Linked DNA regions of Bythopirellula goksoeyrii. The protein of the gene in region 2 interacts with the protein of the main gene of each other region in a pairwise test. Links are inferred from orthologs where the notes say so. Each region holds a gene or a part of one and is shown on either strand. Other genes may lie near its edges.

Evidence for each region. The genes of interacting proteins can lie anywhere in the genome.
Region 1: the proteins of thrS (region 2) and rplA interact in binary tests that used the Escherichia coli proteins (3 or more experiments, as listed by UniProt). The link is inferred for Bythopirellula goksoeyrii from one-to-one orthologs.

The regions. Positions count from the first base shown.
Region 1 is NZ_CP042913.1:1,213,694-1,216,448, forward strand. It holds rplA (50S ribosomal protein L1), read right to left. Parts: upstream 1,840-2,755; coding sequence 1,162-1,839; downstream 1-1,161. Other genes in the region: rplL (50S ribosomal protein L7/L12), read right to left, coding at 111-521; rplJ (50S ribosomal protein L10), read right to left, coding at 594-1,109; rplK (50S ribosomal protein L11), read right to left, coding at 1,894-2,319; nusG (transcription termination/antitermination protein NusG), read right to left, coding at 2,366-2,755. UniProt on the Escherichia coli protein: One of the primary rRNA binding proteins, it binds very close to the 3'-end of the 23S rRNA. Forms part of the L1 stalk. It is often not seen in high-resolution crystal structures, but can be seen in cryo_EM and 3D reconstruction models.
Region 2 is NZ_CP042913.1:1,339,635-1,347,896, forward strand. Bases 1-2,905 are described here. They hold thrS (threonine--tRNA ligase), read right to left. Parts: upstream 2,506-2,905; coding sequence 496-2,505; downstream 1-495. Other genes in these bases: infC (translation initiation factor IF-3), read right to left, coding at 1-270. In the rest of the region: Pr1d_RS05385 (PEP-CTERM sorting domain-containing protein), read left to right, coding at 3,687-4,550; Pr1d_RS05390 (PEP-CTERM sorting domain-containing protein), read left to right, coding at 4,698-5,252; Pr1d_RS05395 (IS256 family transposase), read left to right, coding at 5,540-6,742; Pr1d_RS05400 (PEP-CTERM sorting domain-containing protein), read left to right, coding at 6,890-7,435; Pr1d_RS05405 (hypothetical protein), read left to right, coding at 7,813-8,070; Pr1d_RS05410 (HNH endonuclease), read left to right, coding at 8,072-8,262. UniProt on the Escherichia coli protein: Catalyzes the attachment of threonine to tRNA(Thr) in a two-step reaction: L-threonine is first activated by ATP to form Thr-AMP and then transferred to the acceptor end of tRNA(Thr). The rate-limiting step is amino acid activation in the presence of tRNA.

The DNA of each region.
Region 1 (2,755 bases), 130 kb from region 2 along the record:
GGTACCAGGAATTCGTTCTTGGGAATTCGCTACGAAATCGCGCAGAGCGAACCGCCCGAGGACCCTCAATTAGTGAGGACACAACGGGCTTATGCTCCGCTTGAACTTATCTACTTGATCGCGGCTGTAGCGCCAGCCCCTTCCAACTCGGCCTTGGCCTTTTCCGCGTCCTCTTTGGAAACACCTTCTTTGACCTTGCTAGGAGCGGCCTCGACGAGATCCTTGGCTTCTTTCAAACCCAAGCCAGTCGCGCTTCGCACGACCTTGATGACCGCGATCTTGTTTCCACCAACGGCTTCGAGCACGACGTCGAATTCCGTCTGCTCTTCAGCTGCGGCAGCACCGCCAGCATCTCCGCCACCGGCTGCCATGACCACGCCACCACCGGAAGCTGGCTCAATACCGTAGGTGTCCTTCAGGTAATCGCTCAATTCCTTGGCTTCTTTAAGGGTCAACGCGACAATCTTGTCGCCCATCTCTTTGGTTGCTGCAGAAACCTCTGCTACTGCTTCATCACTCATATCTATCTATCCTTTCTCGCTATAGGAGGGCCCGTCGGCCCAAAATTCGCTGACTTGTTGTTGACTGGAAAACTATTCCTCGCTCTTCTTTTTCACCTGACTGGCAAGCTTGGCGCCTGGGCTCAGCAACTGAGCAGAAAGCGTTGCTCCAGGACTTAGAATCTGACCCAGTAGAATACTGAGCTGTTCTTCACGGCTTGGCCATTTGCTGACAGCCTTAACATCATCGGCAGTCAGTTTGGCACCATCCATCACGCCACCCTTAGGGGCAAAGGGCTTATACTTGGCATCCTCTGCCAGGCGGGTGACTTCCTTGGCAAGCGAAACGACATCCTCGCCGCCCCAAATAAGCGCCAAAGTCCCCTCGGACCCTTCAAAAGCCGGAGCTAGCGCCGTCCCATCGGTTGCGCGTCGCGCCAAACTATTCTTCACGACCAGCAGATGCATGTTCTTTTGTCGCAATTGCTTGCGTAGCTCAACGTTGCTGTTCGCTTCCATACCCACAACATCTACCAACAAAGCATCCGTGACGCCGTCGAAACGGCTCTTTAATTCGTCAGTGATCAAATCTTTTACGTACTTGCTCATGGCACTTGCTTAATTGGATTTTAGAGGATTAATTCCAGGAAGGGATTCGAGGCTAGACTGCTAACGGGACGCTGGGACTCATGGTACCACTAATGTGGGCTGACCTTACGTAAGTACCCTTTGATGACGACGGCTTCAAATTCAAAATTGTGTTCACAAAGGCCTGGATGTTTTCAACCAGCTTCTCGGCCTCAAAATCCATCTTGCCCACGATCGCCTGAACGTTGCCACCCTTGTCGTTACGAAATTCAACCTTCCCTGCTTTATATTCGCCAATGGTCTTGGCAACATCGGGAGTCACCGTCCCAGCGCGCGGTGAAGGCATCAAACCTCTCGGACCCAGAACTCGCCCTAGCGGACCGACGACTTTCATCATGTCCGGAGTCGCAATACAGACATCGAAATCGGTCCAACCCCCAAGTATTTTCTTTGCCAGATCCTCGTCACCCACTTCGTCTGCTCCCGCTTCACGAGCTGCATCCGCTGCGGGACCTTTGGCAAAGACAATCACTCGCTGCACTTTTCCAATTCCATGGGGCAGAACTATCGAACCTCGGACTATTTGATCAGCCTGCGTGTGATCGACTCCCAACCGCATGGCAATCTCTACTGATTGCACAAACTTGGTTCCGTCGAATGTTTTCAACACATCGACAGCTTCTGAAATTGGCAAAGGCGCCTGGGGACGCTTTTCGCTCAGGCTCTTCATTCGTTTTGCTAGTTTTGGCATGATATGCTTCGCTTACTTTGTTTTGTAACTGCCCGTTGAAGCGGGCTGGGCCGGCTAACCTTCTATTTCGAGACCCATGCTGCGGGCTGTACCAGCTATCATTTGAACCGCGCTGTCCAAGTCGCTGGCGTTTAGGTCATTCATCTTCGTATTGGCAATTTCTTCCATTTGGGCATGCGTGATTTTTCCTACTTTGACCTTGTGAGGAACGCCCGACCCTTTAGCCAAGCCAACGGCCTTCTTCAAAAGGACGGCAGCTGGAGGACTCTTGGTGATGAAGTCAAACGAGCGATCATTGTAGACATTGACGACTACCGGGATCATCATTCCGCCAGCTTCGCGTGTCTTGTCGTTGAACGCCTGGACAAATTGACCCAAGTTCACACCATATTTTCCCAAGGACGTACCAACAGGAGGGGCAGGAGTGGCTTGACCACCCGGGATCTGGAACTTGGCGGTACCTACTAGTTGCTTTGCCATGATTTTTGCTCGGGTTCTAATTTACTGGCCGCTAATGCGACCAGCCCTATACGTTTTCTACTTGCCAGTATTCCAACTCGACGGGAGTACTGCGGCCGAAAATGTTGATCATCACATTGACGCGACCATTTTGCTCGTCGATTGTATTGACGTCCCCTTCGAAGCTCTCGAAAGTTCCGTCTTTGATCTTCACACGATCGCCAATCTTGAAATTGATATTGAGCTTCGGCGACTCCTCAACTTCTTCCTCATCTTTTGTAATTATCCGAGCCACTTCGTGCGGCAACATGGGAGACGGCTTTCCCGCTGAGCCAGTAAAATCACCAATCCCCGAGGTCTCGCGTACTGCAAACCAGGTATCGTCATTGATGCACATATGCACAACGATGTAACCCGGGTAAAGCTTCCGCTCAACGACCTTCTTTTTCCCTGCTTT
Region 2 (8,262 bases):
GCGGATTTCTTTGTTCTTGCCGTGGTGAACATGCCCTTTGCTCGTCCGCTTCTTCTGCTGGTACTTAAACTTCCCATAGTCCATGATTCGACAAACGGGGGGCTTATCCAGCGGGGCGACTTCGACCAGGTCAAACCCCAACTCTTGTGCCTGTTCTAAGGCTTCGTCTCGAGTGATGACTCCTAGCTGAGTTCCATCCGGGCCAATCACCCGCAATGGCGACGTGCGGATCTGTTCATTGATCCGTTGCTGTGTTTTTTCGATTGTAATTGACTCCTATCAGGTTTAGAAAGCGAAAATACTGCGAGGTTTCTTGAAGAAATAGTACGCAGATCGTGCGGTTTTTCGCCGACAAGTTGCTCGCGTAATCTGCGATGATCAGACCAATCAGCGTTCTTCCGCGGCCTATTTCTTCTCACTACCGCTTACGAATAGCCACAGCGAAGTATCGGCTAAGCAGTGACGAGTCGTCAACACTTGCCCTACTAGATTATTCTAATACTCGTTCTTCTTCGACCGGTCTACCAAGGCGGCTCCGCTAGCTTTGGCTACCTGACGCACCGTTTTCTCGGCAACTTCCTTTCGTAGCTTGGACAAGGCCTCGCCGGTGGGCATGGCTCCCAGGTCCCCTTCGATCCGGTCGCGGAGCGTCACTGTGCCGTTTTCAGCGTCTTTTTCGCCTACCACGAGCATGTAGGGGATCAGTTCCAGCTGTGCTTCGCGAATCTTGGCTCCCAACTTCTGACCTCGGTAGTCGCCCGTCATGCGGAAGCCAGCCTCCTTGAATTTCTGCTCGATTTCATGGCCATATTCCTCGCTCTTCTCGCTCACGGTCAGGATCCGGGCCTGCTCCGGCGCGAGCCACAGCGGAAATGCTCCCGCAAAGTGCTCGATCAACACCCCCACAAACCGCTCCATCGACCCCAGCGGTGCCCGATGGATCATCACCGGCATGTGGGGCTGATTGTCGGCTCCGATGTATTCCAGCCCAAATCGGTCCGTACTCGGTAGGTTGTAGTCGAGTTGCACGGTTCCCAATTGCCACTCCCGGCCGATGCAGTCGGTCACCACAAAATCGATCTTCGGCCCATAAAAGGCCGCTTCGCCTGGCTCCGGTTCACGGCCCGGGAGGTCCATTTCTTCGGCCACCTGCTGGATCGCCGCCTCGGCCCGATCCCAGACTTCGCTTTTGCCAACGTATTTGTCGCTATCAGGATCGCGGAACCCGAGCCGCACCCGGTAATTGTCCATTCCTAGCGATTTAAGCACTTTGAGAGTCATTTCCAGGCAGCCACGCACCTCGTCAGCTACCTGATCATCGGTGCAGAAAATATGGGCGTCGTCTTGAGTGAACCCTCGCACACGAGTCATGCCACTCAATTCGCCCGATTGTTCATAGCGATACACCGTGCCAAACTCGGCCAGTCTCACCGGCAGGTCGCGATAGCTCCGTGGCTTGCTCTTGTAGATCATGATGTGATGCGGGCAGTTCATCGGCTTGAGCAAATATCGCTCGCCATCCTCCATCTCAATCGGAGCGAATTGGCTATCGCTGTAGTAGGGGAAATGCCCCGATATCTCATACAAGTCGACTTTGCCAATGTTCGGAGTGTAGACCGCTTCGTAGCCGCGCTGTCGGAGTTCGCTCTTGAGAAAATCTTCCAGTGTCTGGCGAATGATCGCCCCTTTGGGCAGCCAGAGAATCAGCCCCGATCCCACCAGCGGACTGATTGTAAACAACTCCAACTGCTTGCCCAGCACACGGTGATCGCGCCGCTTGGCCTCTTCCAACTGCTGCAGGTAATCTTCGAGTTCCTGCTTGTCGAAAAATGCCGTTGCATAGAGTCTTTGCAATTGGGGACGCGCTGCGTCCCCCTTCCAGTAGGCGCCCGCCAGACTCGTTAGCTTGAACGCCTTGCCGATGTGGCTGGTGCTAGGAATGTGGCGGCCGCGACACAGATCGAGAAATTCCCCCTGGCGATAGAACGAAAGACTTTCCTCTCCAGAGAGTCCCGTCTCGATGTGTTCGACCTTAAACTCCTGGCCCAGTTCCTGGCAGAGCGCGAGTGCTTCGGCGCGGGGAACCTCCATGCGCTCGAAGCGGAGATTCTCTTTTACGATCCGCTTCATTTCTGCTTCAATCGCCGGAAAATCCTCATCCGAGAGTGGCTCTTTTAGCTGGAAATCGTAGTAAAAACCGTTGTTTGTGCAGGGGCCAAATGCCAGCTGCACACCGTCGTGAAGTCGCATCACAGCTTGAGCCATCACATGGGCACACGAGTGTCGCAGGATGTCGAGCGACTCGGGATCGCGCTTCGTCAGCAAGCGCAGATTGATTGATCCTTCCGTCGGCAGCGCTGTGTGGAGATCGATCTGCGCGCCATCCACTTCCGCAGCAATCGCCGCCTTGGCAAGTCCCGCGCCAATCTCCGCAGCAATATCGTAGGGAGTCACGCGACTGGTGTATTCACGCTCTGAGCCATCCGGCAAGGTTACGCTAAGCATGGGTGATTGGTGAGTAAGTGAGTGGTGAGTAAGTGAGTGCTGGTCCCCTCGTCCCTACGCTCCGCGTGGGGACGCAATCCCCACCGCTCCGCGGTTCTTGCAAGCCAACGCGGCGCATCGGTATTGGAATCCTGTCAAAGAACCTCGCCGTAGAACGGGCACTCCTGCCCGTTGCAAGGTTCGTGAATAGACACAAGCTGCCAGCGGAACAGGAACCTGGATAACATAGACGGTATCAAGCAATGAATCTACGGTTATTCCGGACCTTTTCGTGTTCTCGTAGCTACGATTGCCACGGCGTCGAGAGGCCCGGCGCGGCGCGCAGCCGCAACAAAAAAATAGTTCTCGCAAAGATGCAGAGCCGCAGGGAAAACCAGTTCGCCTCTCTGCGTCTTTGCGCCTCTGCGAGAGACAACCTTGGTGGGCTGTCCACCAGTGGCGCTGTGAATGAGGCTTGAAAGAAGTCCGGACGTAGAGAGATGGTTGAATAAAGGAATGTTTTAGCCATTGGTTACTGGGATTTGCGAATGGAGCGTGCTCAACTTTGAGGTTTTCCGGCAAGGTGGCCCTTCCTGTAAAGGGAGGGAAATAATCGCAGTAGCCTCGGGGAAAGTTGCCTAAAATGCCAAAGCGGGGTTTAGGAAAGCCAGGAGAAATCCGGAATTCCTGAAATAATTTGGTGGAGAGTCCTTGACGCAAGTGGTTAAGCCATAAGAAGATTCGCCGATTCCATTGGCCAAGCAGCCATATTTCTCCAAAAAAACTCCTTTACCCAGGCGCAAAAACTGTTGCAACTGTGTAAATCCTTGGTAGAGTGAGAGAGGAATGGCGGAATTGGTCCGGCCATCGAAAGGGTTTCTTGTCTTGTCAATGACCTTTGACGTTACATCGCTTGATTTTACAGCATTGTGAGGTAGCAACCGTATCGTTGGGTAAAAAGTCGCGCGTGGCTCGCTGCTGAATAACTAATTTGGCTTAAGGCACTACCGACTCTGGTCCAAAACAATACGCGCCAGGGTCATGTCACGCGTGGGGCAGAATCTAAAACTTTTTATGACAAGTTTTCGCGTGCAATTTGCGTCGTTGTCGTTACAATGGACGTAAACCCCAGCAAACAAGGAATTCAACAACAAGTTTTTTTACAACCTATTTTTGAGATGGGGAAAACTGGAGAAATGAACATGAAGCGAAGCCTACTACTGTCTCTGTGTGCTACAGCCGTTGTAGCAATGTCCGTCGGCCAAGCTACGGCCGCCAACGTCAACCTTATTTTGAATCTGCGTTACACGGATCCAAACAATGAATCAGCCGGTGGTACTTGGCAGCTGAAAGCCAAAACGGACGATGCAAATGGTATCTCCGCAATCGTCGCCGTGCTCGATGGCATCAGCGCTCCCACCTTGGCTGCAAACATCGGTGCTATCCCTATTGAGACCAAGACTTCCGGTACGATTACCGAATTCGTCTACGGTCAAGATCCTGCTGGCACAACTGTCGCCGTTGGAGTTGGTTCTGGTCTCAGTAATGTCGCCAAGGACGTACTTTTCTCAGGTGCGGCCAATGCCTACGACAACATGTCCTTGATTGCCACTGGCAGCTTTGGCGCAACCCGACCTTCTTTCGCAACTTATCCTGGCGCTGGCACAGGTGGTGTGACTGACGCCGCCGTGTGGGCAGATGCCGGTCGTACCGTGGCCGCTGCTGGTCCTGAGACCATCGTTCTTGGTGGTGGTGACGGCGTTCGTGGCGATAGCGTTGCGACCGATGGTTTGCGTCCTGGTGATGCCAACCGTGATGGTACGGTCAACCTTTCCGATTTCACCATCCTTGGTAGCCCAGCTAACTACAACCAGCCTGGCGGATGGGACCAGGGCGACTTTAACTCAGATGGACAGGTTGGCCTTTCCGACTTCACGATTCTTGGCAGCCCTGCTAACTACAATACTTCGGCGGCATCACCTGCAATCGGTGCGGTCCCTGAGCCAAGCTCGATTGCGTTGGTCATGTTTTCCTTGGCTAGCCTGGTCGGCGTGCGTCGTCGCTAGAGCTTAATTGAAGTGCGTAGCTGTTAGATGGTACATTTGAAAATATTGAGGACGTCCTAGTGAACTAAAAGCTGTGAGTTTTAATCGTTAGATGTTTTTTAGTACCTGATGTTACACACACATAACAATATTTTTGGAGATATGAATATGAAGAAAATTATTTTGTCAGCCGTTGTTTTACTGGCTTTTGCACAAGTCGCTTCAGCAGCGAGCATTCAAATTGACACTGCTGATGCTGGTGCTAACAAGGTTTATACTCTCACCTTATTGGCCGATGTTTCTGAGGAGTTCAATGGTTTTGGCTATAGTGCTACTCCAAACGCACCAGGGGTCTTTGTAGAAGTTATACCTGGCGCTTTTGGGGATACTTCAGCCAAGCCCAATACATTCGTCAGCCCGATTTTGGCGTTTCCAGCCCCAATTGGCGATGGCCTCACTCTCCCAGCCCCCGCTGTCAATACGGAAAATGGGCAGTCGTTTGATGCCGGTAAGCTAGGTTCGTTTATCGATGCCTCTGCCGGTATCTGGCTTGGTAACGTTGTTATGCCAGCTTCTGGAATGGGTACTTACAGAGTTGTTCTTCAGAACACTGGCCAGAATATAGCTGAACTTACTGGTCCGATTGGTATCCCCGAGCCAAGCACCATGGTTCTCGCTGGCCTGAGCATGATTGGTTTGGTCCTGCGTCGTCGCAACGGCTAAGTCGAGAAGACTATTAGTTACGTAACCAAACCCCTGCATCACCTTAGATGCAGGGGTTTTTTTTGTGCTTGGTGCTTTGGTATTCGATACAATCGAGACGATAACTCAGAATTGGTAATCAATATTATCAACCTTGAGGCATCGGGTGTGAACCTGATGATTTACCATGCTCTTTAGGTATTCAGCGAGATAACGTCCTAATTATTGCGCAGATTGTTTGGGCAGCCCCTGCTTGGTAGGAATTGGATTGTTACGATTCATTCCCCCAAGCGAAGGAGACTGCCACGATGGCGAGTTTAACAGGAAGTACTGAAAACGGAAGCATGGTTCAGATCGACGAGGCTCAGATTCGAGGGCACGTCGACGAGGTGGTTCGCAAGAGCGTCGAGGAGACGCTCAATGGACTGTTGGAGGCCGAAGCTGATCAACTCTGTGGAGCGAAGCGTTACGAGCGGAGCCCCGACCGCGTGGATACGCGGGCCGGGTCATACGATCGCGGACTGCAGACAAAGGCAGGCCAAGTGACGCTCAAGGTTCCTAGACTCCGCAGTTTGCCATTTGAGACGCAGATTATTGAGCGGTACCGACGACGGGAGTCGTCGGTCGAAGAGGCGCTAATGGAGATGTACCTCGCCGGGGTGAGCGTTCGCCGGGTGGAGGACATCACCGAGGCGTTGTGGGGAACACGAGTTTCTCCGAGCACGGTGAGCGAGCTGAATCAGCAGCTCTACGAGCGGATCGAAGCCTGGCGAAACCAGCCGATCGAGGGCGATTTTGCCTACGTGGCCCTGGATGGTATTTGGCTGAAACGGTCGTGGGGCGGCGAGGTGAAGAACGTGGCGGTATTGGTTGCCGTGGGCGTCGACCAGGACGGCTATCGGCAGGTTCTGGGTGTTTGCGAAGGGACGAAGGAAGATACCGAGAGTTGGCGGAAGTTCCTCCGGCATCTCAAGGAGCGTGGCCTGAAGGGAGTTCGCCTGGTGACCAGCGACAAGTGTTTAGGGTTGGTAGAAGCCTTGGGCGAGTTTTATCCGGAGGCAGACTGGCAACGGTGTGTGGTCCACTGGTATCGCAACGTTGGCTCGGAAGTTCCTCGTCATCGAATGAAGGAGGTGATGGCGATGCTCAAGGCAATTCACGCGCAGGAAGACCGCGAGGCGGCCAAGAAGAAGGCGGGCGACGTTGTGGAGAAGCTGCGAGCGATGAAGCTCACCAAGGCAGCCAAGGTGGTCGAGGAGGGCGTGGGCGAGACGTTGCGGTACATGTCCTATCCTCGCGAGCATTGGACGCGGATTCGCACGAACAACGCTTTGGAGCGATTGATGCGCGAAGTCCGCCGGCGGACGCGCGTCGTGGGTGCCTTCCCGGACGGCAACAGCGCATTGATGCTGGTATCCGCAAGACTGCGACACGTCGCTGGTACCAAATGGGGCACGCGCAAGTACCTCGATATGGAGCGATTACAGCAAGAGAGCGAAACGGCCTCGTAGGCCGCGACCGCCCCCAACTCCTCCGCAGCTACGCTGCTACGGAGTTGGGGGCGGACCTACCGGCAGGGCTAACCCTAAAAACAAATGTGCGCATCTTGACGGACACTACCTTCAGCGATAAGATTCATCGTTCTCAGAGCTGTTCTTATGCTGTCGGTTGCGGGATCTTGTTGCGCTGCTTCAATTTCAGTCGATTCAACTAAGACATCAACAGGAATCGCATATTCCCTAACACTTGATGCTGGTGCACCTGAGCAATTCAACAATATTTTTATTGAAGTGACTGCGATAGGTTCAACGGAACTCCGAAATCCTGCTCAGTTCACTTTTGATTCTGGTGTTGGCGGCGAAGACAGAACCTATATTAACTCCACTCTTGTTACGCCACCTTTCCAAGGTGGTTTGGGTTGGAGCCCTGTTGGTGCGGAATCCACCGGCAGTATCCTTACTGCTAGGATGGGACCTCTGGGGGCCTTCATTGACACATCAGCTTCACTCTTTCTTGCTAATGTTTCCCTGCCAGATTGTGGAGGGATAGAGTATCTCATTACCCTTAACAATACGGGTGATGAAGTATTTCGTGCGGAAGGTGTTTCACCATTGACCCCCCATGATTGCATCCCCGAGCCAAGCACCATGGCGCTCGCTGGCTTGAGCATGATCGGTTTGGTCCTGCGTCGTCGCAACGGCTAAGCTGAACTAGCTAGTTTGTTACTCAAACCCCTGTGCCCCCCGCGGGTACAGGGGTTTTTTTGTGCGCCCAGTAGATCCTCTCTGCCGGAGAAGAATCTTCTTTGCCGGTTCCTGGCTCAGCAAGCGGGGGGTAGTGGGCAGTGTCCGTTAAGATGCGCACATTTGTTTTTAGGGTTAACCCTGCCGGTAGGTCCGCCCCCAACTCCTTAGCAGCGTAGCTGCGGAGGAGTTGGGGCGGTCGCGGCCTACGAGGCCATTTTGGTCAGGGGATGGGAAGAGTTGCGAGTTGAGAGAGAGGTGCTGGTTGCTAGGCGCTGGTCATCCCCCTTCCCCTGGCCCTGCTTGGATACCCGCATGGATGGTGGTATACTCATAATATGGCAACCGCATCACTCCTTGATAAAATTTTTGAACCCTTTGGCGAAGTAATGACGCCAGAAACGGCTACTCGCCTGGTTGAGATGCGCGCTGATGACGATGTACAACGCCGCCTTGACGAGCTTGCCAACAAGTGCACTGAAGGTCAGCTTACCGATGAGGAGCGTCACGAGTACGACACCTACATCCGAGCGATCGATTTCATAAGCATTATGCAATCGAAGGCACGGCAGGTGCTCCAGCGTGGCGCTTCGTAGCATGGATGAAACCATTCGCAATCTGGTCCGCCAGCGAGCGGGCAACGTTTGCGAGTATTGCCGACTCATCCAAGCGGGCCAGGCATGGGCACGATTCCATATCGAGCACGTCCGTCCTCGGCAACACCAAGGGACCGGCGATCTCGACAACTTGTGTTTGGCGTGTGGTCATTGCAATCGGTACAAGGGGCC